Linked DNA regions of Prochlorococcus marinus str. MIT 9313. The protein of the gene in region 2 binds, or shares a complex with, the protein of the main gene of each other region. Links are inferred from orthologs where the notes say so. Each region holds a gene or a part of one and is shown on either strand. Other genes may lie near its edges. The genes, in order: rpmH, rpmE and rplI.

What was found.
Region 1: rpmE (region 2) and rpmH share a complex: the UniProt entries of both Bacillus subtilis proteins name them as parts of the 50S ribosomal subunit. The link is inferred for Prochlorococcus marinus str. MIT 9313 from one-to-one orthologs.
Region 3: rpmE (region 2) and rplI share a complex: the UniProt entries of both Bacillus subtilis proteins name them as parts of the 50S ribosomal subunit. The link is inferred for Prochlorococcus marinus str. MIT 9313 from one-to-one orthologs.

What each region holds. Positions count from the first base shown.
Region 1 is NC_005071.1:1,452,531-1,457,585, forward strand. What follows is about bases 1-2,915. They hold rpmH (50S ribosomal protein L34), read left to right. Parts: upstream 1-1,346; coding sequence 1,347-1,484; downstream 1,485-2,915. Other genes in these bases: sppA (signal peptide peptidase SppA), read left to right, coding at 1-198; aroH (chorismate mutase), read left to right, coding at 195-581; AKG35_RS07280 (DUF2808 domain-containing protein), read left to right, coding at 708-1,298; AKG35_RS07285 (ribonuclease P protein component), read left to right, coding at 1,545-1,931; AKG35_RS07290 (PH domain-containing protein), read left to right, coding at 1,928-2,335. Outside these bases: more of yidC, read left to right, coding at 2,916-3,553; AKG35_RS07300 (YceD family protein), read left to right, coding at 3,550-4,080; AKG35_RS07305 (AAA family ATPase), read left to right, coding at 4,077-5,055.
Region 2 is NC_005071.1:1,849,876-1,860,398, reverse strand. The notes cover bases 7,849-10,523. They hold rpmE (50S ribosomal protein L31), read right to left. Parts: upstream 9,490-10,523; coding sequence 9,208-9,489; downstream 7,849-9,207. Other genes in these bases: rplM (50S ribosomal protein L13), read right to left, coding at 9,942-10,394; rpsI (30S ribosomal protein S9), read right to left, coding at 9,538-9,945; prfA (peptide chain release factor 1), read right to left, coding at 8,056-9,153; AKG35_RS09425 (HNH endonuclease), read left to right, coding at 7,849-8,078. In the rest of the region: photosystem I core protein PsaB, read left to right, coding at 1-628; AKG35_RS09465 (photosystem I reaction center protein subunit XI), read right to left, coding at 1,424-1,987; AKG35_RS09460 (photosystem I reaction center subunit VIII), read right to left, coding at 2,032-2,148; AKG35_RS09455 (hypothetical protein), read left to right, coding at 2,290-2,769; AKG35_RS09450 (glycosyltransferase family 2 protein), read right to left, coding at 2,727-3,689; AKG35_RS09445 (C40 family peptidase), read right to left, coding at 3,733-4,485; AKG35_RS09440 (serine hydrolase), read left to right, coding at 4,504-5,391; alr (alanine racemase), read right to left, coding at 6,263-7,459; more of AKG35_RS09425, read left to right, coding at 7,533-7,848. UniProt on the Bacillus subtilis protein: Binds the 23S rRNA. While neither of the L31 paralogs is essential, this protein seems to function as the main L31 protein.
Region 3 is NC_005071.1:2,292,838-2,303,489, forward strand. The notes cover bases 7,849-10,652. They hold rplI (50S ribosomal protein L9), read left to right. Parts: upstream 7,849-8,923; coding sequence 8,924-9,382; downstream 9,383-10,652. Other genes in these bases: AKG35_RS11580 (hypothetical protein), read right to left, coding at 7,849-7,896; AKG35_RS11585 (acyl-CoA desaturase), read left to right, coding at 7,948-8,880; dnaB (replicative DNA helicase), read left to right, coding at 9,445-10,652. Outside these bases: AKG35_RS11545 (NADPH-dependent FMN reductase), read left to right, coding at 1-294; AKG35_RS11550 (hypothetical protein), read left to right, coding at 624-830; AKG35_RS11555 (hypothetical protein), read right to left, coding at 835-1,095; gcvP (aminomethyl-transferring glycine dehydrogenase), read right to left, coding at 1,212-4,160; glycine cleavage system protein GcvH, read right to left, coding at 4,232-4,630; AKG35_RS11570 (aminotransferase class I/II-fold pyridoxal phosphate-dependent enzyme), read right to left, coding at 4,651-5,952; AKG35_RS11575 (acyl-CoA desaturase), read left to right, coding at 6,245-7,165; more of AKG35_RS11580, read right to left, coding at 7,144-7,848. UniProt on the Bacillus subtilis protein: Binds to the 23S rRNA.

The DNA.
Region 1 (5,055 bases), 400 kb from region 2 along the record:
GATGAAGAACATGCTCGAAAACTTGCGGCCAAGCTGGCGGACCTTGATGAAGCCAACACCCAAACGATCAAGCTTGGGCGCCCCAAAAAACGGATAGCGGGATTTCTGCCAGGCAGCAAACTCCTATCCAAACTTGCTGAGTTTCTCAACCTTGAGCTTGGCAACAATGGTCAGGTGCTCTGGCTCTTTCTGCCATGACCACTGCCATCCCATATGGAAGCCTCCACTTACACGGGCTCAGAGGTGCCACAACAAGCTCTGCCAACACGACCAAAGCCATCGAGGCAGCCGTCAGCGAGCTTGTGAAAGCGCTAATGCAACGCAATCAACTCAACCCTGCAGACATCGTGTCCATCACGTTCTCTGTCACGGCAGACCTAAACGCCTGTTTCCCTGCAGCGATCGCGCGCCAACAAGCAGGATGGGAGTCGATAGCACTGCTGGACTGCCAACAAATGTATGTCGAGGGGGATCTGAAACGCTGCATCCGCATGCTTGCCCATGCCTGGCTGCCCTCAGATCAGCCCCCTCAACATCCCTACCTTGGCGAAACCTCTTTACTGCGTCCAGATCGATGCTGAATCACTTGCCGCTCCAAAAGCTGCCAACTAATAGGCCGTCCTAGTCTTTTTGATTCATAGAGGAGAGCAAAGGAGAATCCATATACTTTTTAGTGCTGGTGGTTACCAACACACCCGCTAGATCTCATGGTTAATCAGCTCTTCAGGTTTTGTATTCCAGGCACCCTTGCCTTAGGAGGCCTTACTGCCGGATTGATCGGTTCCAGTGTGATGCTTGAAAGCATCACACCACCAAAGGCCCGAGCCCAGGCAACACCAGCGCTACTTGAATTTCGCTGGGAAAACTCTAAAGACTATAAAAAGCTCTATTACTGGCAAAGCTCAACCATCAGGCGTGATCGAGCAACCTATTACCTGATGCTGAAACCCAAGGACCGCAAAACTGCGATCCTCAAGCTAAGCATCTCTGTACCTGATTATTTCGATGCAAAGATCAAACCGAACAACCTGAGCCTTTGCCTTGTCCATCTAGGGGGAATGCTTTCACGCACCCGCTGCAAAGAAGAGGTTCCTGCAATTTTCGAAGTCTCTGAAGACCAAACAAGCATTGAAGTCTTCCCGGACACCCCCATCCCTACAGAAGACACCTATGCGGTGGTCATGAAAATCTTTAACCCCGACCAACGTGGGATGTTCCAGTTCAATGCCCTTGCCCAAGCTCCTGGAGATGTACCAATGGGCGGCTACCTTGGTAGCTGGCTGATTGACATCAACTGAACTGATAAGTTGGTGGACTGAAAAAAGACTGTACGCCGTTCTCCTTCAATGACAAAAAGAACCTTTGGTGGAACCAGCCGCAAGAGAAAACGCGTCTCAGGATTTCGTGTGCGCATGCGAAATCACACTGGTCGAAGAGTGATCCGCAGTCGCCGAAAACGTGGCCGTGCGCGTCTCGCTGTCTAATCCATAACACTGCGGGTCAATCACTCAAATCACGCCACTTGCTCAGGAAGCCAACCTCCAATGGTGCTGCCAGCATCAATGCGATTACGGGGAAGCCGATGTTTTGAGCACCTTCAGAAGTGGGGCTATCGCTTTTATGGAACTTCAATGGTGCTCCGTGTCATCGAAGCAAATCCCCAACTGCTCAAAGCACCCCATCGGCACCACAACTCCACGGCATGCCGTTGTGCCGTTGTGATCAGCAGCAAAGTGAGTAAACGGGCCGTCATTCGCAACCGTCTGCGTCGACTTCTGCACGATCACCTAAGAAGCAGGCTTGAGGTTGCACCCGAGCATTGCAATCACTGGGTGCTGATCAGCCTCAAGCCAGTCGCCTCCGCAATAGAGGCATCTCCATTGCTAGAAGAATGCGACAGATTGCTCAATCAAGCAGGTTTGTTGTCATGATCACAACCTCAGAAGAGGTCTTCTATGAAGGAGGCCCCGCTCAAAGCGATCTCATCATCAACCTATTGATGGGGCTAACACTGATTGGCCTTCCTTTCACCATTGGAGCTGTGATTCGAGCGTTGTGGCTGCGCTTTCGCATTACCAATCGACGCGTTTCAGTAACTGGGGGATGGCTGGGACGCGATAAGACCCAAGTCGTGTATAGCCAAATCAAGGAGGTGCGCTCAGTGCCTCGTGGCCTTGGCTCCTGGGGTGACATGGTACTGGTACTTAACGATGGTTCAAGACTTGAGATGCGCTCTTTACCTAGCTTCAGAGAAACCGAGAAATACATCAATGCACGGATTAGCGCCCGCAGGGCCAAAGGTTCACCCCAGGATCTAAAGGGCTTTGCGGCTTAAATAACTCCCAGCGTGTAACCCAGCCATATAGGTGCTGATGCACACTGGCATCACAGTTCCATCCACCCTCAGCAATCGATCGTGATCGGGTACATCTCCGACAACATTCTGCTCCCGATCCTGGATTTCTTCTACGGATTAGTGCCGAGCTATGGCCTCGCCATCGTCGCCCTCACAGTGGTCATCCGATTAGCACTGTTCCCCTTAAGTGCTGGATCCATTCGTAGCGCTCGTCGCATGCGGATCGCCCAGCCGGCGATGAAGAAGCGCCAGGATGAAATCAAGAGCCGTTATGCCAAAGACCCTCAGAAGCAACAGGAGGAACTAGGGAAAGTCATGAAGGAGTTCGGCAACCCCCTCTCAGGGTGCCTACCCCTATTGGTACAGATGCCAATTCTCTTCGCCCTGTTTGCAACCCTTAGAGGATCACCGTTTGCTGATGTGCCTTACTTGGTGAACCTCAAGGTGCTGCCTAGCGACCAAATTGCAGCCATTGAACCCAAGCCATTTACCAGTAGCAAGCATTCGATTTTCATCAGTGAAACCAAACATTTCCCAGTCATTGCGTCTCTGCCAAGCGGCACAAAATTAGGAGTTGGAGACAAGGCCCAAATCAAGCTGCAAACGCTCACTGGCGAAAGCTTCACAAGCAGGCTTTCTGGCGTAGAAGGTGGAACCAAGTTCACGCCAACCTGGAGCGTCACCAAGGGGGATGATCTTGTCAAGGTGTCGGCCGATGGCACTGTCCAGGCTTTGGCTGAAGGCGATGCCACCGTTCAAGGCAAAATTCCTGGCCTTGCTGCCCAAAGTGGCTTTCTATTCATTAAGGCCCTTGGACAAGTTGGTTTCTACGTCGATGGGGAAATCAACTGGGATATTGCAATTCTGGTTGGTGGTTTTGGCTTGACGCTTTTGGTCTCGCAGATCCTGTCCGGCAGGGGGCTGCCTGCGAACCCTCAACAATCAACAGCCAACAAGATCACGCCAGTGATGATCACTGGCATGTTTTTGTTCTTTCCACTACCAGCAGGTGTATTGCTGTATATGGTGATCGCAAACATCTTTCAAGCAGGTCAAACTTTTCTGCTTAGTCGTGAAGCCCTACCTGAGAACCTGCAGAAAATCCTCAATGACCAGCTATCCAAACCTGCGTTAGCAACAGAAGCCATCGGTGGATCAGATCGTCTTCCCTTTGAACCTAAAAAACGTAGTAAATGATCCCAGGGCTCCAACCCATTTCATTGCAAGAGCTAAAAGCCTTGGCTGCTCCTCGGCACTGGTCTATCGAGGGACATCTGGACGAGATGGCCTCTCTCACCCCATTGAGAGGCAGCATCAGTGCCGAGCATCAAGGCAGCATTCTGGAAGTGAAAGGAAAATTCCAAACCATCGTCACCCTCTGCTGTGATCGATGCCTAAGCGAATTCAATCAAACTCTCGCCTGTAATACCGAAGAACTGATCTGGCTGAAGGGCAATGGTCCAAAACCAAACGAACTCAATGGCTCGAGCCATTCCGAGGATATGGATGCACTGATGGAGTGCCTTGACCCTCTTGGCAGCTTTGACCCAGAACGTTGGGTTTTCGAACAACTGAGTCTGCAGATGCCTTTAGTCAAGCGTTGTGGGGCCGATTGTCCCGGTCCAGCTCAACAGCAGCCCTCAGCCCAAACCACTGCCGTGAAACCTGAGGGAACTGATCTCGATCCACGCTGGGCAGCATTACAAAAACTCACCTCGCCATGACGAGCTGGGATAACCACCTGGATCTGCTAATCAGAGCCAGAACACCTCTGCTTTGGATTCGGAGCAGCGAAGAGGAGCGTGTTGAAGTGCTGCTTGAGCAAGCCGCAAAACGACTACAGCCCCGTCGCCTTGCCAGCTGGGATTTTATTGGCGGCCTTAAAGGCGTGCTTAACGAAGAAGGCCTTGGGGCACGTCAACCGATGGCTGTCCTGCAATGGCTGCAACAACTTGATGCCAGTAGTCCAACCCTATTGCTAGTCAAAGATTTTTATCACTTCTGCGAAGACGCTGGTATCGCACGCATGTTGCGCAACTTATCGGTTCACTTGCGCCATCAACCCCACACTGTGGTGCTCTGCTCAGGCCCATGGACTCCGCCCAGCGATCTTGATGATTCCCTGACCATTCTCGATCTCCCGCTACCTCAGGAACCAGAACTACGAACACTGCTGGAGAACATTGCCCAGGCAAGCGGCTCCCCCCTTTCAGCAGACGTTTTAGAAGAGCTCACCCACGCTTGCAGCGGCCTCAGCGAAATGAGGGTGCGTCAGGTGGCAGCCCGTGCTCTAGCCCAGCGAGGCAAACTAGGCTGGGCAGATCTGGCCGAAGTCCTTGAGGAAAAGCGTCAGACCGTAGCCCGCAGCGAGGTTCTGGAGTACTGCGTTACAGAAGCCTCGCTGGCCGACATAGGCGGCCTCGATAGCCTTAAGGGTTGGCTAGAGCAACGTCATCAGGCATTCTCCGACGAAGCTCGTCACTTTGGCTTGCCACTGCCCCGCGGCGTTCTACTGATCGGCCCCCAAGGCACAGGCAAATCGCTCACCGCCAAGGCCATCGCCCACAACTGGTCGATGCCACTGCTGCGCCTCGATGTAGGCCGCCTATTTGCCGGGCTAGTGGGTGCTAGCGAGGCACGTACCAGAGAGACGATCCAGCGGGCAGAAGCCATGTCTCCATGCGTTCTCTGGATTGATG
Region 2 (10,523 bases):
TCTTCACACCACTGCATTGATCTTGATCAAGGGAGCACTTGATGCAAGAGGTTCCAAGCTGATGCCCGATAAAAAGGACTTCGGCTATGCCTTTGCTTGTGATGGCCCTGGACGTGGCGGCACCTGCGACATCTCTGCGTGGGACTCCACTTACATGGCTATTTTCTGGGCACTGAATACCATTGCTTGGGCAACTTATTACTGGCACTGGAAGCACCTTGCCGCTTGGCAGGGCAACATGGCTCAGTTCAATGAGTCCAGTACCCACTTAATGGGTTGGTTCAGGGATTATCTCTGGATCAATAGTTCCCAGATCATCAATGGCTACAACCCATTCGGGATTAATAATCTCTCCCCTTGGGCATACATGTTCCTTGCAGGCCATTTGGTCTGGGCAACAGGATTCATGTTCCTGATCTCTTGGAGGGGTTATTGGCAGGAGCTGATCGAGACTCTCGTTTGGGCTCATCAGCGCTCTCCGATTGCCAACCTGGTTGGATGGCGTGATAAGCCAGTAGCTCTTTCGATCGTGCAGGCCCGTCTGGTTGGCGTGACTCACTTTGCAGTGGGCAACATATTTACCTTCGGTGCCTTTGTGATTGCATCTACAGCTAGCAAGTTTGGATAACATCCCCTCTCGCTAGTTAGTTAGTCGATTCATCGGCAGAAATATAATTCCCCGTCAGGTTTTACTTGACGGGGTTTTTTTCTTGCTTTATTGGATGCATTTACTCTTAGAGTATTGGCTCGTACAACGCCTTATTGGTCAAGTAATGCCATGGAAAATGGTTGGTCAAAATCTTTGAAGCTGTCTGGCCAAAGTGTTTGGCTTTGATTGGATTAATTGAAAAAAGGATGCCAATTGAAAGCCGTCAAAAGTTTGTTCATGCCCGATAGAGGGTTTCTTTTTATTCGCTTTCTCTGGACTATCTTTTCTCTGAGTTAATCCGTTCTGTGTATATAAGTCGACTCAGGGAATCTTGTTAGGTGTTTTGCCCAGATTAGACTTTCGCCTCTCTTTGTATTGGCGAATACCAAGATGCGAATGTAGGCCCATTTGTTCTGTAAGCCTGCTCGCTTTGAGGAGGCGCCAATGCCTCTCTAATTGTCTATCCGATCTTATTCGAGTCTTTAGGCTCGCCTTAGTCTTCTTAGTGCCTTTTTCTCCCCTCCCAAGGCCTGAGATTTTGAAGTTGGGTGGGGATTTTCTGCCTCGCCTTGGCGAGGCAGAAAATCCTTAAAGCGATTGGCTTAAGCGGGCTAGAGGCAGGTTTCTTATTTCAACCTTGCCAGACCTGTAATCATTGGCCTTTCAGCATGCCTTGGCATTCTTGAAGCAATAAAAAACCTGGGGAAGCAATCAAGCCACCCCAGGAGAAGATTTTTTACTTTTCGATTTGATGATGTGAAAGCTTCTTGATTCTTAAGAAGCCCAGACATTCATGGGAACATTCAGCAGTGGTTGCATGTGCAAAGTGTTGCATAGGAACCATGCAAAGGCCGCGCCCGCGCAGCCACCCAGCCAAAAGCCACTTGTGAAGTCTGCCCAGCCTTTCCTTGTGAACAGGTCGGCAGGAGGGTTAGCAACAGTGACGTCCGGGGGTGGCACGGTGGGTGCCTTGCCGGGGACGTTGTAAAGCACTAAAAGAGCAGTAAGGATATGCACTGCTCCAACTGTTGCCAATAAAGCTGCTGTTGTAGCAAAATCGGTTGTTCTTAACGGACCCATTACAAGGAAGGGACCGTAAATGAAGTAGCCGATCGCGGCACCAGTTTCCAAGCCGCGGAAGTTTGCAGAAATACCCTCGCGATAGAGGGGAAGATTGTTGACTAAGGCTTTCACGAAGTAGCCACTATTGACTGGAGTGGCCAGGTTTCCGACGCAGGGGTCAGCAGCAGGCTGCACAGCCCACTCTTCTACGTGCCCTCGGTCACGGTACTTTTCGTTGAGCGTCTTGGGGCCTAGGGGCAGGTTCTCGTCAGTCATTCGGCATTAGGGGAGTCGGTTGGCTGGGGTTAAGCGTCTACAGCTCAGTCGGTAGCTGTGATATGGCGACCCACTAGGACAATGAAAATTGCCGGTGTCACTAGCACGATAAGGGGTACAAACACCGCAGGCAGCCAGGTGGCAGCAAAATCACTTGTCATGGCGTCAGCCAAAGGTTCCATAGCTACTGTATAGATCGCCTTTGAATAGGGCCTATTCAGGCCCTGTTGGCGACATAAAAGTTCAATCCATCACTATCGGGCTCATCATCGGTTACCGCTGTTTCCACGAGCCATCTTTCAATGAATCAACTGTTTGCTGGTGCTGCTGTTTTAGCTCTCACGCTGGTGCTCTGGGGTTTGGGTAGACGCCCTCGCAAGCTCCTGCTGAGCAGTACCGACGCCAGCAGCGTGGCTGCTTTGAATCGTGTTCAGCTAACGCTAGCCAAGCCTCAATCGCAGGGATCTGAGGATTCCACTTCGTTAGCCCTTGAGAGTCCGGTTACATGGAATTCGCCGGCTACATCTCTTGAACGCATTGCTCTGCAAAGGCAGTTACGTGAGGCCATGGCTGCCGGCCCTGAGCAACGATTAGAGGCTGTGACCCTGGCAGGCCTGTGGGGTCATGTTTCAGTTATGTCATTGCTGCGGCAGGGGCTGCACGACTCCGATGGCCGTGTTGTGGCTGCTGCAGCGGCAGCACTTGAAGGCTATCGAGGTAAACCGCGTGCAGAGCTAATTCAGGATGTACCGCCGCCGCGCAACGTCGCCCGTATGCGGTAGATCGGTCGCCCTTGGCTTTCGTGGTAGGTGCGCATGACCAACTCGCCTAGTAGACCAAAGCAAAACAATTGGACTCCAGTCAGGCCGAGTACCACTGCCATGGTGAGTAGTGGGCGGTTGCCAATGTCTTCTCCCATCAGCTTGATCGCCAGTAAATAGATACTCGTCAGCAGGCTCCCGCCCATGGCGAGCAACCCGCCGAAACCGAAGACGTACATCGGTCTGGTCAGAAAGCGCTTCATAAACCACACCGTGAATAGGTCCATCAACACGCGGAAGGTGCGATCGATCCCGTACTTGCTATTGCCGTATTGGCGTGCACGGTGGTTGACTTTCACTTCTGTGATCAGAGCCCCTTCGATAAAGGCCAAAGCCGGCAGGAAGCGGTGCAGCTCTCCATAGAGACGCATATCCGTCAGGATTTCTTTCCGATAGGCTTTCAGTGAGCAGCCGTAGTCATGCAGCCTTACACCGGTAACTCGGCCGATCAGGCGATTGGCAATTTTTGAGGGCAGTTTGCGCTTTAGGGCAGCATCCTGGCGTTGATGACGCCAGCCGCTTACGAGGTCGTATCCCTCACGCAACTTCGATAGGAGTAGCGGGATATCGGCGGGATCGTTTTGGAGATCGCCATCGATGCTGACAATCACTTCACCTTGGGATACGTCGAATCCTGCAGCCATGGCAGCCGTTTGGCCATAGTTTTTGCGTAGAAGTACGCCTACCAGTTCTGGCGTTTTAATACTTAGCTGCTCCAGCACCTTGGCGGTGCCGTCGGTGGAGCCATCATTCACGAGCACTAGCTCGAAGATTTCACCAGTAGGGCGTAAGGCTGCAAGGAGTTGATCTATCAACTTTGGCAGGCTTTCCTCTTCGTTGAAGAGGGGTACTACGACTGAGAGGTCCATGGGCGAGGGCATGCCGGAGGCCTTCCGCAGTAGAGAGCAACTTAGGCGCTGCCCTTCAGGGGAGGGTGGTTCCGTCATGGCAGCGTTCCACTCGCCCCGCCCCGCGCAGCTCAGCTCGGTAGTAGCAGGCCACTGGATGGGTGTCGTTGGCAGGCAGCCGATCGCAACCGATGCCGTTGCGTCCATGCTCTTGACCGGAGCTATGCCAGTAGCTTCCGTTGCCTCCATATACGCCAACGTGGCTGCAGTGTTTTCGACTGCCGAAGAAAATCAGATCTCCAGGGCGGAGTTGTTTGGTGTTGTCAGGTTGCACAGTTATTGGCGTACAGAACCTTTCCTGCTGATAGGCGTCGCGCGGTAGCCAGATGCCTTGACTAGCAAAGGCGGTCTGTACAAGGCCAGAGCAGTCAAAATCTGGCCCGATGCTGCCGCCCCATAGGTAAGTGTTTGGCTGGTTGGCTGCTGCCTCCACCCAGGTCATCACAGCCGCTAGTCGTTGCCGGATCTCTCTGATGGCAAGCAGTTGAGGTCGCCAGCGTCCCCGTTGAATGATCTGGCCGTTCACTTCGCGCAGATCAATCCAGCAGGGGTATCCGTCTTCCAGTAGCCGCACCCGTAGCCGTGTTACTGGCTGTTGATATGTGTTGGGCTTCGCTGCATCGAGCACTTCAAAGCTTCGGCCTGCGGCCGCCTGGGTGGCCAGTCCTGCTCCTTCGACACCGGCATAACCGTTGACTCCCTTTTGCAGTTGCCAGCAGCTGCCTGGAGCAAGAAGGTCAGTGGTGATTGGGGTGCCTAGGGTCGGCATTGCCTGAAGTGATTAGCAATGGCGTTCTACCGCCCCGATAGTGCTATGCAGGCTCAGCTAAAGGGGCTGTTAGATCGATTGGCGGCAGAGAGGCGCCCTGGCCTTCATAACAGCGTGGCGATCAGTTGGGTTCGTTATGACTGTTCTGATCCAACTCCCGGCAGTGGCTCGGGGGCCGGTTGGTCGGATCAGCGCATTCTTTTCCCTGCCAGTGTGGTCAAGCTTGTCTATGCCCTTGCTGCTGAGGCATGGCTCCAGCGGGACCTGTTGCCAGAGGCCGATGAGCTTCGTCGGGCGATGCGAGACATGATTGCTGATTCGAGTAATGACGCCACCAGCCTTGTGTTGGATTTGCTTACCGGCACGACAAGCGGCCCATCGCTGCTGGGAGAATCCTGGCAGACTTGGCAGCAGCAGCGGCACCTGGTGAACGACTGGCTGCAAGGGTTGGGCTGGGAAGAGTTGGAAAAGGTGAACTGTTGCCAGAAGACCTGGGGTGATGGACCTTATGGTCGAGAACGAGATTTTTATGGTGTAGGTCTCGGGAATCGCAATGCGTTAACCACTGCAGCTACAGCTCGCCTGCTTGAGTCAGTGATGACTGATGCTTTGGTGTCTCCGTTGGCCTGCAAGCGCTTGCGTCAACTTCTTTCAAGGTCTATTGATCTCATGCAGCGCAAGGCTGATCCAGAGAATCAGGTGGATGGATTTCTTGGAGAAGGTTTGCCGGTGGGATCCCGTTTGTGGAGTAAGGCTGGCTGGATGAGTCAGGCTCGTCATGATGCGGCTTGGTGGTCTTTACAAGGAGGCAGGCCGATGCTTTTGGTGGTCTTCACTCAAGGAAGGGAGCGAGCTAATGACACAACCCTCTTGCCGGCAATAGCTCGCGAACTCAGCAAGCTATAGGGTTAAAAGAATTGAGACCTCTAAGTAAATCAAACGAGAAAAAGTTGAATTTGAGTGAAAGCGGTATAAAGCAGACAGCACATGCCTAAATAGTATTTATCTATACAGATAAAGCCTTTAATAGTAAGTGATCTGGTGAATTCATATCCTTTTATCTTTTTAAAAGTGCTCCCGCCTTTCTCGTTTGGCGGGGCTTGAGTGGATCGATTCAGTTAAGTCGGTTAAAGCGGAATTGGTTTGGAGAAAAGCTACATATATTATGCTTGAAGTCAAAGTCTAACGCATGCTTTGGAGGTTCTCTGCTTAAGTAGAGAGGGCAAAATCTCCTGTTATAGCCCGTTTAGCAAATCGCCTTTAGAGGGGTAAAACGGTAGAGAATTTGTTAGATGTTTAATGCTTTTCAGCCCCAGCTTGGTTAGTTGAGTAAAAAATAATAAGCTTTTTAGATGTGTTCATTGCCTGCTTTTGTCGAGCTGGAGAGCCTTCCGTTGAACGTTACGCAGAATTGGATAACGAATTCCTTGCATGCCTTTGCAGTCAAAGCGATTTGCCATGCCACGAAGAAAAATTCTTGCCGATTATTGGATAGCTTCTTGGACAACACAAGCTTGCAGCTGGTCTAAACGGCGCAAATCCGTTTGACACGCAGGAACTGTTTGAGGGCAGTCGATTAAAGCCGTTTGAGGAGTGCCTGGCACTCTCGGAAACTGACTTTCAACGGAGAGGGAGGGATTCGAACCCTCGACAAGAGTTGCCTCCTGTAACTCCTTAGCAGGGAGCCGCCTTCAACCACTCGGCCACCTCTCCAGCGGCCTACATACCCTACCAATACCCACCTCTAGTGCTTTGTTTTAGTTGTCTGGGTTTGGTGTCAAATCACCAGTCTGGGTAGTCGATGTTTGAAGCTGCAGAGCACCTCCCATGGAATTGATCCACTCAGATCACTCCATTGTTGTGGTGTAATACAGGCGTCACCGTCCTTGCCTAGGAGGGTCACGATGCTTCCCACCTCTAGGTCGGGATGATTTGTGGCATCAAGCACGAGTTGATCCATGGTGATGGCGCCAACCTGTGGGAGAAGCTGACCATCGGCTATGGCAGAGATTTGGCCTGATAGGGATCGGCTAACCCCGTCGGCATAGCCGATTCCTACGACTGCTAGGCGACTGGGGCGTCGTGTGGTGAAGCGATGGCCGTAACTCACTCCCACACCTGCAGGCACATCCCTTATCAATGTCACCCTTGCTTTGACGCTGAGAGCTGGCTGAAGGTCTACTTTTCCTTGTAGTTGGAGGTTGGGGCTGTGGCCATACAGAGCAAGACCAACGCGCACCATGTCGTAGTGGAGTCCGCGATCGCGAAGGGTGCCGGCGGAGTTGGCAAGGTGCCGCGTAAATCCATTGTGTTGCTCTGGCAGCGTTCTTAGCACCGTCTCAAAGTGTTGCTGCTGCTGATCCGTCACCATTGCGGCTTTCCCTTGGAGATCCCCATCTGCCAGGGCTAAATGGCTATAGATACCCTTTAATTCCAGTTGATTGAGGTGGCCTATCGCCTCCACCAGCATGGGAGCTTCCTTTAGCTCGCAGCCGAGGCGGGTCATCCCAGTATCGATTTTGAGCTGAATCCTGAATTGCCGGCCGCTGCCATCTGCAAGGTTTTGGCAGAGCAGAGCCTCTCGCATACTGCTGAGGGTGGGCATGAGTTGCCAATGGAGGCAAGCTTTCAGGTCTTCGCTATGGGTGAGATTGCCTAGCACAAGCACTGGGGCATTGTGGCCGGCTTGACGAAGCTCAATCCCTTCTTGGAGGGTTGCTACTCCAAGGCTTTTTGCTCCTCCTTGCAAGGCGGCTCGGGCTACGGTTAAAGCGCCATGGCCATAGCCATCAGCTTTCACCACGGCCATCAGGGCACAACTTTCACAAAGGTGTCTCCGAAGGCTGCGGCAATTGGCTTCCACAGCTGCGGGGTTAACTTCCACCCAGGCGCGCTGACGTGGATCGGCTTTTGCAATCTGCTCAGGGTTTTTGCCCCTAGGTAGATCACCGTGTGGGGCGATCAGGTCTCGCATGCTGGCAGGGTAAACAAGGGAATCACCTCACCCTTGGAGTGTCGGTAGCATGGCGCTTAATCAGGGGGCTGGCATGAGCCAGGTTCTCGTACTCAACGCGTCCTATGAGCCTCTGAATATCACCACCTGGCGACGCGCCCTGGTGATGATGTTCAAGGGAAAGGCGGAGAGCCTGGAACAGGATTCTTCACGCATGGTTCGCGAGGACACCATGCTCCCTACGGTGATTCGGTTGCGGCATTTTGTTCGGGTGCCTTTTCGGCAATTGCCCCTGACGCGTCGAAATGTGTTTTTTCGCGATGGTCATTGTTGCCAATACTGCGGTTACCAAGGAGAGAAACTCTCCATAGATCATGTGATCCCTCGCAGCCGTGGCGGAAGCGATACCTGGGAAAACGTCACCACGGCTTGCTTGATTTGCAATGTACGTAAGGGCAGCCGTACTCCTCAGGAGGCTGAAATGCCTCTGCATCGGTTGCCGCGGCGACCACTCAGCAGTCTCAGTTTTGAGGCGACTCGACAGATTCACTCGGGCCGACACAGCGAGTGGGAAAAGTATGTAATCGGCTGGGGCTCTGGTGATACCAGCCTCAATGTCAGTCTTCCTCCTGATGACTGAGTTCTTCCAGTTGATGGCGTTGCTCTTCGGCAATGCAGGCGCCGATCAGCTCTTCCAGCTGGCCAGTCAGCACTGGCTCGAGGGAGAAATTGCGTCCTAATCGGTGGTCAGTGGTGCGATTGTCTTTGTAGTTGTAGGTGCGGATCTTTTCGCTGCGGTCGCCAGTTCCCACTTGGGCTCTTCTCGTTGAGCTTTCACGCGCGTTGGCTTCTGCAATTTGTCTTTCCAGCAACTTCGCTCTCAGGATTTCCATGGCACGTTCTCGGTTCTGCAGTTGGGAGCGTTGCTGGGTGCAGAACACCCTGATACCGGTGGGCTTGTGGAGCAGGTCCACTGCCGTTTCAACCTTGTTGACATTTTGTCCGCCAGCCCCGCCTGAGCGAGCAGTGCTGATTTCTAGTTCGCTGGGATCGATCTGCACTTCCACTGCATCAGCTTCTGGCATCACAGCCACTGTTGCTGTGGAGGTGTGCACTCGACCTTGGGATTCTGTAGCAGGAACTCGTTGAACTCGATGCACGCCGGCTTCGAATTTCAGTTGGCTGAAGACAGCATCGCCTTTGATTGAGAGGATGAGCTCACGGAATCCCCCCAAATCGGCCTCTGTTGCACTCAACGGTTGGACTGACCAGCCAATGCGTTGACCGTAGCGCTCATACATGCGGGCTAAATCACCTGCCCATAGGCAGGCTTCGTTTCCGCCTGCACCGGCGCGGATCTCCAGCATGACGCTGCGTTGATCACGAGGATCACTTGGGAGTAGGGCCAGGGTGAGGCGTCTCACCAAGACTGTTTTGCGTGCCTCTAGTTGTTGCAACTCTTCCTGGGCTAAAGACTCCATGGCGTCATCACCCCTACTTTCTCGTAGTAGCTGCTTGGTCTCTTGCCATTCCTGCTCCACATGCTGGAGGGCTTCAAAATCGAGTACGAGGGGTTCCAGTCGTGCTCTTTCTCGCGCAATACTTTCAAGAAGTTTGGGATCAGCTGCCACATCGGGATCAGCTAGCTGGCGCTCCAGACTTTGAAAACTGGTCTTGGCTGTTTCCAGCCGAGTGATGAGGGTTGAAGAGTCCATACCCATCAACAGCGGATGTTATTGGCACCCGGCGAAGTCTTTGAGGACAACAGCTCAGTCTTCTTTAGAGGTGTTGTCCTTGTTGTTGTTTTTGGCGTCTGGTTTTTTTTCATCCGCAGCAGCATCGGCACTGCCCATGCCGTACTTGCGCATGAAGCGATCCACGCGTCCTTCAGTATCAAGAATTTTCTGGGTACCGGTAAAGAAGGGGTGATTACCACTCCATACATCAACGTGGAGTTCTGGTTGGGTGGACCCGGTGGTCATCACCACCTCTCCATTGCAGATCACCTTTGCGTCGGGATACCAGTTGGGATGAATATCAGGTTTAGGCATATCAGGATCAGGAGATGGCAGTCCGGGAAAAGTAGGAGGGGTGAAGGATCAGCGCTTGGAGAACTGAGGAGCTTTGCGAGCTTTCTTGAGGCCGTACTTGCGACGTTCCTTGGCGCGGGGGTCTCTGCTGAGATGGCCTTCAGTTTTGAGCGGTTTACGGTTGTCTGCTGATAACTCACACAGGGCGCGTGCCGCACCCTGTTTGATGGCGTCGGCTTGGCCGGTGAGTCCACCACCGTGAACGTTGACGAGGACGTCGTATTGCTCGTTTAGACCAAGGGTTTGCAGGGGTGCTTTCACTGCCGCGAGATAGGCGGGATTGAAATTCAGATAGTGGTCACCGGGGCGTCCATTGATGGTGATCGTGCCAGAGCCAGGGACAAGGCGAACGCGGGCAACTGAGGTCTTGCGGCGGCCAGTGCCCCAGTAGACAACGCTGTTATTGGAACTGCTCATTGCGATGAAGCGGCGGGATTGAGCTGAAGGGTTTGGGGTCTCTGTGCGGAATGGGGATGTTCCGGGCCGCGGTAGACCTTGAGTTTGCGGAACAACTGTCTGCCAAGGGCGTTGTGAGGAAGCATCCCTTTAATGGCTTTTTCGACGATGCGTTCAGGTAGACGATCCTGCAACGCTTGGAAGGTTTCAACCTTCATCCCCCCGGGACGACCAGAGTGACGGCGGTAGAGCTTTTGATTTGCCTTGTTGCCGCTGACTCTGATTTTGTCCGCATTGACAACCACAACAAAGTCACCTGTATCCAGGTGAGGGGTGAAGCTTGGCTTGTTCTTGCCGCGCAGCACGGAGGCCACCTCAGTAGCAAGTCTGCCGAGTGTCTGATTCTCTGCATCCACCAGAAACCACTGGCGTTCGATCGAATCAATTGAGGGAACGGAGGTCTTGTTCATCACGCCGGCATGCCGGTTCGGAGATGCACTTATCGCAAGGGATAGTGCTGGGCAGGGAGCATCAGGCACATTTAGGACTGAGCCTGATCAAGCTCGATCTTTAACTTTAGCCTTTCATGGGAGCAAATC
Region 3 (10,652 bases), 450 kb from region 2 along the record:
TGCGCGCCTGAATACAACGGCTCGATTCCACCTGCATTCACAAGTGCCGTCGCCTGGCTCTCCGTACAAGGAGATGACTTCCGCAGTTTGTTCAACGGCAGGCCAATCGCAATGGCAAGCTTTTCCGGCGGGGGCGGCATGGGCATGTCGATGAGCCTGCGCAGTCAACTCAGCCACCTCGGCGCTCAAGTGCTTGGACGGCAGCTGATGAGTAACCACGCCAAACCCGCCAAAGACGAATCCATTCGAGACTTAGTTCACCTGCTGATGCAGATGCAACCTCTCAAGCTTTGATCCATCCGAACCAATCACCTTGTTGCACAAGCCTCGATCAGGATCTTCTCGCCGACCGCTCGAAGGCCTAGAACTGCGAAACAAACTAAATCTAGTGAACACTAGATATGGATTCTTACAAAAGAAACTCTCTACAGCTTTAAACGCAAAAAATCTGGTTTTGCTAACTTAAGAATGAGAGCAAAAGCCTGATCTACCAGAAGCCTTGCCCTGTCTAGAAACAACAAAAGCCAGACACAATCCCAATCATAAAGACAATCTAAAAAAGATTGGCACGCTAGATATTGTGGCTTGAAATGCACAAGTCATTGCATTCAGCCCTCGGCGCGATGGGATCTCAGCCTGGCCAAAACGCTGCTGTTCGATACCGCGGTTTTCTGCTCCTGCCACAGAGCAACCAAACATGGTTAGTTAGGCCTGAACGCAGTCCAATGCTTTTGTTGCCGTTCCGCACCCCAATCTGTTCCTTGACAGATGTCAAGTCGATGCTGGATTGGCGTCTCTCTCAACAATCAAAGTTGCTTGATGCTGCCTGATCAATTAGGCAGCATGAGGAGGAGGTGTGGGGTGTCCTTGAGATTGAAATGGCAGCACCAATGTTGCCCATCGCTCTGGACGCTCAGGTCGTTGACGGCGTGGCTGACGGACACCAAAAGGGACACGCACCACATTGGTTCCATCAACCGCCAAGGTATGTCCCTGCAGCAGAGCTGATTCCAATCCATCTGGAAGGGTAGGAAGAGTTACCCCAGCCCCCCTAGAGGACTGATCTCCTTGGTTCAATGAAGTGTCGCTATCCATGCTGTCCCCCCAGCGATGGTGCAGATGCGGGACAGTATGGTCAAAACACTGCCACATGTGCTGAATTAAAAACCAAAAATTCGGTTTTCAGTGAAAAGTTACTGCCTTTAATCTGTTCACACCAGGGGAGGTTTAAGAACAGCGTTATCAGCAAGCTCCTCAACCGATGGGCAGCTACACAGCAAATTGCGATCGCCATAGGCATTATCAATTCGCGAAACCGCAGGCCAAAACTTGCTTTGGCGCTGCTCAGCCAATGGGAAAGCAGCTTCGGCGCGGGAGTATGGACGATCCCAAACCTCTGCTGTGACGGCCGCCAAGGTATGAGGCGCCCGTCGCAGCGGGTTGTTCTGAGGATCGATCTGGCCTGACTCAATCGCTGCCGTTTCTTCCCGTATGGCAATCATGGCGTCGCAGAAGCGGTTGAGCTCCTCCAAGCTCTCGCTCTCAGTGGGTTCCACCATCACAGTCCCTGCCACCGGCCAGCTCACGGTTGGGGCATGAAAGCCGTAGTCCATCAACCGCTTTGCAATGTCATCCACCTCCAAGCCTGCACTTCGCTTAAGGGGGCGCAGGTCGAGGATGCATTCATGGGCAACCAACCCTGCTTGACCCCGAAACAGCACCGGGTAATGAGGATGCAACCGATGGGCTAGGTAATTAGCAGATAACAGTGCAACAGCACTGGCCTGCCGTAATCCCTCCGCACCCATCATGCGCAGGTACATCCAGCTGATCGGCAGGATGCCTGCACTGCCCCATGGCGCAGCCGAAATTGCGCCGATTCCCTGCTCGCCGCCGCAGGCAGCGAGGGGATGACCTGGAAGGAAGGGCATCAAATGAGCAGACACCGCGATCGGACCAACCCCTGGTCCACCACCGCCATGGGGGATACAAAATGTTTTGTGCAGATTGATATGACAAACATCAGCGCCATAAGTCCCAGGACGACAAAAACCGATCTGCGCATTGAGATTGGCGCCATCGAGATACACCTGACCACCGTGACCATGAACGAGCTCACAGATTTCACGAATCTGCGGTTCAAAGACACCATGGGTTGAGGGATAGGTGACCATCAGGGCTGCCAGCTGAGGAGCATGGGCCTCTGCCTTGCTGGCCAAATCATTGAGATCCACGTTCCCGTCTGCATCACAAGCCACAGGCACCACCCGCAAACCCGCCATCACGCATGTGGCTGGATTGGTGCCATGGGCACTGGTGGGAATCAGACAAACATCTCTCTGCTGCTCTCCGCGGGAATGATGCCAAGCGCGAATCACTAACAAGCCAGCTAATTCCCCCTGAGAGCCGGCATTCGGCTGCAAAGACACCCCGGCAAAGCCAGTAATGTCTGCAAACCAATGTTCCAGGTCCTGAACCAATCTCTGATACCCCTGGCACTGATCCTGAGGAGCAAAAGGATGCAGCGCCGCAAACTCCCTCCAACTAATGGGGATCAGTTCAGCTGCAGCATTGAGCTTCATCGTGCAACTACCCAGGGGGATCATCCCGTGCACCAATGAAAGATCGCGGCCCACCAATCGCTGGAGGTAACGAAGCAGCTCGGTTTCGCTGCGATAGCGATGGAACACCTGCTGCTGCAACCAAGGTCGCTGGCGCAACGGCAAGCCAACAAGCTCCTCAAGGTGAGGGTTTCCAGGGTCTTCGAGAACTGGCACAGGCTGACCTGCAGCCTCAGCCAAAATCTGGAGGATCGACTTCAGCTCCTGATCGGTGCTGAGCTCATCAAAACTAATGCCAAATCCATGGGCTGCCTCTGGAGCAACACCCAAAGGCAACACCCGTAGGTTAAATCCCGCCAAAGCGGCTGCCTGATGAACAGCAGGGGCTTCACGACAGATCACCTCAATCGTGTCAAAGCGAGCTATCGACTGGACTGGATAGCCCAACTGGTGCAATCCCCTCTCCAGTTGAGCCCGTAAACGCAGGACTCGTCTAGCGATTGCAGCGAGCCCATCGGGTCCATGGTGCACTGCATAGAACGACGCCATCACAGCCAATAAGACCTGCGCCGTGCAGATATTGCTGGTGGCCTTGTCTCGGCGGATGTGTTGCTCCCGGGTCTGCAACGCCAATCGCAAAGCCGGTTGCCCCTCCGCATCCACAGACTGGCCGACTAGACGTCCAGGGACCTGGCGCTTGAAGATCTCAAGGGTGGCAAAAAAGGCGGCGTGAGGTCCCCCAAAGCCCATTGGCACCCCAAACCGTTGAACACTGCCAACAGCAATATCAGCTCCAAATTCAGCCACTGGAGCAAGCAAAACCTGAGCAAGAGGATCAATGGCAACAGTTGCCAGGGCCCCTACCTCATGAGCAGCCTGAATGGAGGTCGTGGGGTCCCAGAGCCTGCCGCTACGTCCAGGCAACTGAAGCAAAACACCAAAGACCTCAGCATCAAACTGAAAGGTCATCGGCTCGGCCACCTCGAGATCAATGCCCAGAGGTTCAGCCCGAGTTCTCAACACGGCAAGAGTCTGGGGAAGAACCTCCGCATCCACGAGAAAACGATGGGCCGCAGGGCGCTTGCAAATCGCAAAGCTGAGGCTCATCGCCTCAGCAGCTGCCGTTCCCTCATCAAGCAAGGAAGCATTGGCGATCGGCAACCCCGTGAGCTCACTGATCAGCGTCTGAAAGTTGAACAGAGCCTCAAGCCGTCCTTGAGAGATCTCAGCCTGATAAGGGGTGTAAGCGGTATACCAAGCAGGATTTTCAAGCACCTGTCGCTGAATCAACGCAGGCGTTGCTGTGCCGTAATAGCCAAGCCCAATTAAAGAACGCCTCACCCGATTCGCCGCCGCGATGAGACGCAGTTCCTCCATAGCCTGAACTTCACCACAGCCCTCAGGAAGGGAACTGCTGGGTGCCGTTGTCTCGAGAATGTCTGGAGGAACTACAGCAGCAACAAAGCTCTGAAGATCACGATGACCAAGCTCCAGCAGCATTTGCTGCTGGTCTTCCAAGCTGGGCCCAATGTGCCTCACCAAAAAAGGTGAAGACTGAATGCTTGAAGCCTCAACTGCACGCTGTTCAAGCAGGGTCAAGGGACATTCATCAACAAGATGGACAGAAGTTTAGAAAATTTGGCCCAGAACCATCGCACTTCATCAGCTGCTTAGTTGCTTGATTCGATAGCCACCTTGTTGGCATAGGTGGCTGCGTCCATCAGATCCTGCAATTGAGCTGGGTCCGCCGGGCGAACGACGAGCAACCACCCCTCACCATGAGGATCATTTTGAAGTTCATCCGGGCTGGAAAGCACCGACTCATTAATCCGCACCAGCTCACCGCTGATCGGAGCATGCAAATCCTCGACAGCTTTCACCGACTCAACGGACCCGAAAGTGGTGCCCCGATTCAGCCGATCGCCCACCTCCGGCAAATCCACAAACACAATGTCACCCAACTGATCAACAGCAAAGGCACTGATGCCTATCCGCACCAATTCACCATCCAAACTGGCGTATTCATGGGTATCGGCAAACCGAAAGTGGTCGGGGAATTGGAAAGCCATCGAGCCTGGCGAGGCAAAGCTCACCCAGTCTGGGGTACATCCAGCAAACCGGCGCGAACCAAAGCCACCAAAGCTCGGATCAGTGCCAATTCCACATGAGTGCGATGGGTACCTCCCTGCACATAGAGGTTGTAAGGGGGGCGCAAGGGAGCATCTGCAGAAAACTCACTGGTGCTGCCGTCAATAAATGTTCCGCCCGCCATCACCAAATCGCTTGCATACCCAGGCATCGCTGCCGGCACAGGATCGAGATAGGCCCCAATAGGTGAACATGCCTGAAAGGCCCTGCAAACAACTTTCAAAACCTCAGGGTCTCCAAGCTGCACCGCCTGAATTAAATCGCTACGAAAGGCTCCCATCGAGGGCTTCACTGCAAAGCCCAAAGTGTCGAACACACCCGCGACCAAATCAGCTCCGATCAATGCCTCTGCCACCATTTGTGGAGCCAAGAACAGCCCCTGCAACACCAACCGATAAAGATCAAAGCCAGTGCCCCCCTGACTACCAATTCCTGGAGCAGTGAGCCGACAGCAAGCCTGCTCGACCAAATCAGCCCGACCGGCGACATATCCACCAGTTGGAGCAATCGTGCCACCGAGATTTTTGATCAAAGAGCCCGCAATCAGATCAGCACCAACTGCTGGGGGCTCCAAATCCTCAACAAGCTCGCCATAGCAATTGTCGACAAAACAGACACATCCAGGCTGAGAGTTATGGATGCGATGACACAAATCGCCAATGGCTTTGATCGAAAGAGATGACCGCGAGCTGTAGCCACAGCTGCGCTGTATCAACACCATCCTTGTTGGCACCTCCAAGGCGCGTTCCAAGGCTGAAACATCCACACATCCCTCGGCCGTGAGGGGCAGCTGGTCATAAGAGATCCCTAATTCGATTAAAGACCCCTGGCCGGATCCACGCAGACCAATCACTTCTTCAAGGGTGTCGTAAGGCTCTCCGGTCACTGACACGAGTCGGTCACCAGGCCGAAGAACGCCAAACAACGCAGTCGCAATTGCATGGGTACCACTCACAAACTGGAGTCGAACAGCTGCTTTCTCAGCACCAAGCACCCTTGCAAATACACGATCAACCACCTCCCGAGCCTGATCTCCATGGCCATAACCGGTGATGGAAGCAAAGTGTTGCGTGGCGACTCGTTCGCTGCTGAAAGCCTCCAACACCTTCGCAAGGCGAACCGCCACGGCAGCCGTCCGCTCGCATGCGATCCCCTCAAGGCGCTTAGAGACAAAACCGACGTGCCGCCTGGCCCACGCCTGCACCAGCAGTTCATCAAAGCCAGCTGCAGGGAATGTCTTCAAAACAACCCGGGGTCAGAATCAATCATCCCCATGCTGAATCCTCGTTGAACGTCAAACGAAATCGAAAGTGAAGATCAAGAGCACAACATTGCCAAAATCACAGTTCACCGAACCAAGTCAGCGCAAATCATTGGCAAAACTGCCATAGCTCAGCACGCATCAAGAAGATGCACAGCTGAGCTATGGCCCCTGGAAACGGTTCCATAGTTCCTTTAGATTTGAACATGTCTCGGCCCTTTCCGCTCCACTCGCCTTACAAGCCAAGCGGCCGACCCATCCAAAGGAGTACCTCTTGGTTTCCCCTCTTCCGGTCTCTTCAGCCACAAACCGTCAGCAACGTTTGTGGGCTGCTGTAAAGGCTCATCGTGAGCCACTACCAGCAAAACAACGTCGATTCAAATGGGGCACCACCAGTTTCATGCTGGCCATGCATGTAGCAGCAACCTTCGCACTGCTACCACGCTTTTGGAGCTGGCAAGGGTTGGTCGCTTTTGCCGTTCTTTATTGGACCACGGTGCTCGGGGTGACCTTGGGATTACATCGACTGGTCGCTCATCGCAGCTTTGTCGTACCCGTTTGGCTGGAGAGGATTCTGGTGATCATGGCCACGCTTGCCTGCCAGAGTGGCCCCATCGAATGGGTGGCTCTGCATCGCCACCATCACCGCTACTCCGACCAAACCAATGACCACCACGACGCCGGCCGTGGCCTCTGGTGGGCCCACAGTGAATGGATGCTGCATGAGATTCCAGCGCTGGATCACATGGACCGCTTTGCAGGAGATCTGCTAGCCGACCCTTTCTTCCGATGGCTTGATCGCTGGTTCCTGCTGCTACAGATCCCTCTCGGTCTTGGGCTCTACTGGTACGGAGAAGTCGCCCAGGTGCACGGTGGAGGACTTGGCCTGGTGCTCTGGGCCATCCCCCTGCGACTGGTGGTTGTGTACCACGTGACCTGGTTTGTGAACTCGGCGACCCATGCATTTGGCTACCGCAACTTCGACAGCCCAGACCTCTCTCGCAACTGCTGGTGGGTGGCGGTGCTGTCCTTCGGCGAGGGTTGGCACAACAATCACCATGCTTATCCCTCCAGCGCCCGTCATGGCCTGCGATGGTTTGAATTCGACATCACCTGGCAACACGTGAAGGCGTTGCGTCGTCTTGGCCTGGCTCGTCGAGTCCAGCAAGCCCGCTATGTTTCCGGGGCTTCCTGATCAACCAACAACTCTGAGCGGGCCCTGAGATCATCCAAAAACCCCTCTGCTCCCTGTCTGTTCACTCCACCCAAGGCCACCTGAGTTGCGTGCAGATCAAGCAATTCGCCATCGAGCTCCTCAGAGTTGTAATCCCTCAAACCAGCCATCACCTCCGCAAAACGTTCTCTGCGCTGCGCCTTAGTGACTGGATAAGCCTCCATCACCTTGTCCCGGCATTGACGCCACGATTTTCCATTGCATAGACAATCAGCCAAAGCAGCACTAAGAGCTGCGGCCTCATCTTCTTCAATTCGCCAATCAAAGCCAGCAGGTAAGGCAGCAAGACCCACAAAAATCTCAAACAGAGCGCCAGCGCCGAGTGGCTCACCATCTGCTCCTTCCAGAGGAAGAGAACTTTCCGAAAGCACCTTGAGTAAGTCGGGATGACCCTCAACCAAGCGATCACGAATCGGCTCTAGACCGGCATGAAGGATGGCGTTGGCTTGACCCAATGCCAGAAACACTTCGGGGCCTGGTGAAGCGAGTTTGCCGTTGCGCAGATTAGAGATCTGCGAATTGTGCACCCGGCCGAGATCAAGGCATTCAGCCAGAGCCGGCAAGACCTTATGTGACCAACCATTGCGCTCATGCCAGACATGAATGAGATGAGCCATGGCCCGCCGCCCATCATCCAAGCGCTCGCGATAGCCCCTGGTCGCCGAATCAGATTCAACATCAGGCTTAGTCACTGGATAAGGATCCGTATCGTGTATAGTTTATGCACATTCGATAGATCGCTCATGGCCTCCAGAGTGATACCTACGCCTTCAACGATAAGCAGGCCTGCAGCTTCGCATAAGGCCTCAAGCCTTTCTACAAATCTTCAGCGCTCCTACACAAGCCAGGCCATTTGCCCACCTAAAGAATCAAGACGCTGGGGAACGATCGGATTCATGATCGCCATTCATGCCCTATCCATCCTGGCCCTGTTGCCCCGTTTCTGGAGCTGGCAAGCGATCACAACCCTTCTCGTCCTCTACTGGGTCACGGCCTGCCTCGGCGTGACGATCGGCTACCACCGTCTGCTCTCACACCGGTCTTTCCGAGTACCCCACTGGCTGGAGCGCTTCTTTGCCACCTGCGGAACCTTGAGCTGCCAACACGGTCCAATCGACTGGGTAGGACTCCATCGCCACCATCACAAGTTTTCCGATACTGACCCCGACCACCACAACAGTCATAAGGGCTTCTGGTGGAGCCACATGGGCTGGATGTTTGAACCCATTCCAGCCATGCGGGTCGTGCCACGCCTCACTGTTGACCTGGCAGCGGATCCCTATTACCGCTGGCTTAACAAGTACTTTCTACTGTTGCAGCTCCCGCTAGCCGGTTTGCTCTTCTGGATCGGCAGCGTCAGTGGAGCCGGTGGTTTGGCCCTCGTGCTGTGGGGTATCCCCTTGCGCCTAACGATCGTGTATCACATCACCTGGCTGGTCAATTCCGCCAGTCACTGCTGGGGGACTGTGGCCTTCGACAGCGGTGACAACTCCCGCAACAACCCTTGGGTAGCAGCTCTTACTTTTGGCGAAGGTTGGCACAACAACCACCACGCCTTCCCGCACTCCGCCATTCATGGACTCCAGCGCGGTCAGATCGACCTCACCTGGCAGCACATCCGCCTCATGCGAGCCCTAGGCTTGGCTCGCAAGATCCGGCTACCGATCACATCGTAAGGTTGTCGATCGCTAAACAGTCGTCGTCCGTCTTCTTATCGCCATGGCCAAGCGCGTACAAGTCGTCCTGAACGAAGACGTCCTCAGCCTCGGCAAGGACGGCGACCTAGTTGAGGTTGCTCCTGGTTATGCCCGCAACTTCCTGCTTCCCTTCGGCAAGGCTGTCCCTGTGACCCCAGCCGTGATGAAACAGGTCGGTCACAGACGTGCCAAGCAGGCCGAGCATCAGGCGGCAATCAAGCAGGAAGCCCTGGACTTCCAAACCGCACTGGTCACAATCGGGCGTTTCACCGTTAAAAAGCAAACCGGCGAAGACGACGTCTTGTTCGGCACAGTCACCAATGGTGATGTCGCTGAAGCAATCGAAACAGCCACAAAGAAGGAGATCGACCGACGCAATATCATCGTTCCGGAAATTCACCGAACCGGTAGCTACAAGGTGCAAGTGAAACTGCACAATGAAGTCAACGCCGAAATCAACCTCGAAGTCGTCAGCTACTGATTGCTGGCAAGGCTTACAAAACAAGCCAAAGTAGGTCTCCTTATAACGTCAGCTCCTCATCCATGGTGAGCGCCCCCCTGCCAAACAACGGCGATACCGCCGCAGAGGGGTCCCGTCCCTTCAGGAAAGCCTCTTCTACATCTCGAGAACCGAGCTTTGAAGCCCTGCCAGACTCCGTGCCTCCTCAAAATCTGGAGGCAGAGGAAGCTGTTCTAGGAGGCATCCTTCTTGATCCTGATGCCATCGGCAGAGTGGTCGATGTGCTCCAACCTGAGGCTTTTTATCTCAACGCCCATCGAGAGATCTTCCGCACAGCCCTGATGCTTCACAGCCAGGGCAAACCCACCGACCTCACAGCAATGAGCGCCTGGTTGGCCGACACAGGGTCCCTGGAGAAGGTAGGTGGCAGCAACCGTCTGATCGAACTTGTAGAGCGCGTTGCCTCCACTGCATCAATCGAGCAAGTGGCCCGTTTGGTGATGGACAAATTCCTACGGCGACAGTTGATTCGCTCAGGCAACGAAGTGATTCAACTCGGCTTTGACCAGGGCCTACCGATGGAACAGGTTCTCGACAAAGCAGAACAAACAATTTTTGCGATCAGCCAGGAAAAGCCATCCAAAGGTCTCACCCCCACAGCAGAAATCCTTACCAGCACCTTCAACGAGATCGAAAGCCGCTCACTAGGTACGTCCGTCGCAGGCATCCCTGTGAACTTCTACGACCTCGATGCCATGACCCAGGGTCTGCAGCGCAGTGACCTGATCATCGTGGCTGGCCGCCCAGCCATGGGCAAAACCTCCATGGTGCTCAATCTGACCAAAAACGTTGCTCAACTCCACAACCTGCCTGTGTGCTTGTTCAGCCTGGAGATGAGCAAGGAACAACTCACCTATCGCCTCCTTTCAATGGAGGTTGGCATTGAGAGCAGTCGACTGAGAACAGGCCGTTTACGGCAGGAAGAGTGGCCTCTTCTGGGCCAGGGCATCAACACCCTTGGCCAGCTACCGATCTACATCGATGACAAACCCAATTCAGGCGTCCTGGAGATGCGTTCTCTCTCCAGGCGGCTCATGGCCGAACAAGGCAAAGAACTCGGACTCATCGTGATCGACTACCTACAACTGATGGAGGGCTCCACGCCTGATAACCGTGTTCAGGAACTCTCCCGGATTACCCGCGGCCTTAAGGGCATGGCCAGGGAACTGAACGTACCTGTGATTGCCTTATCACAGCTCAGCCGTGGGGTGGAATCCCGCACCAACAAACG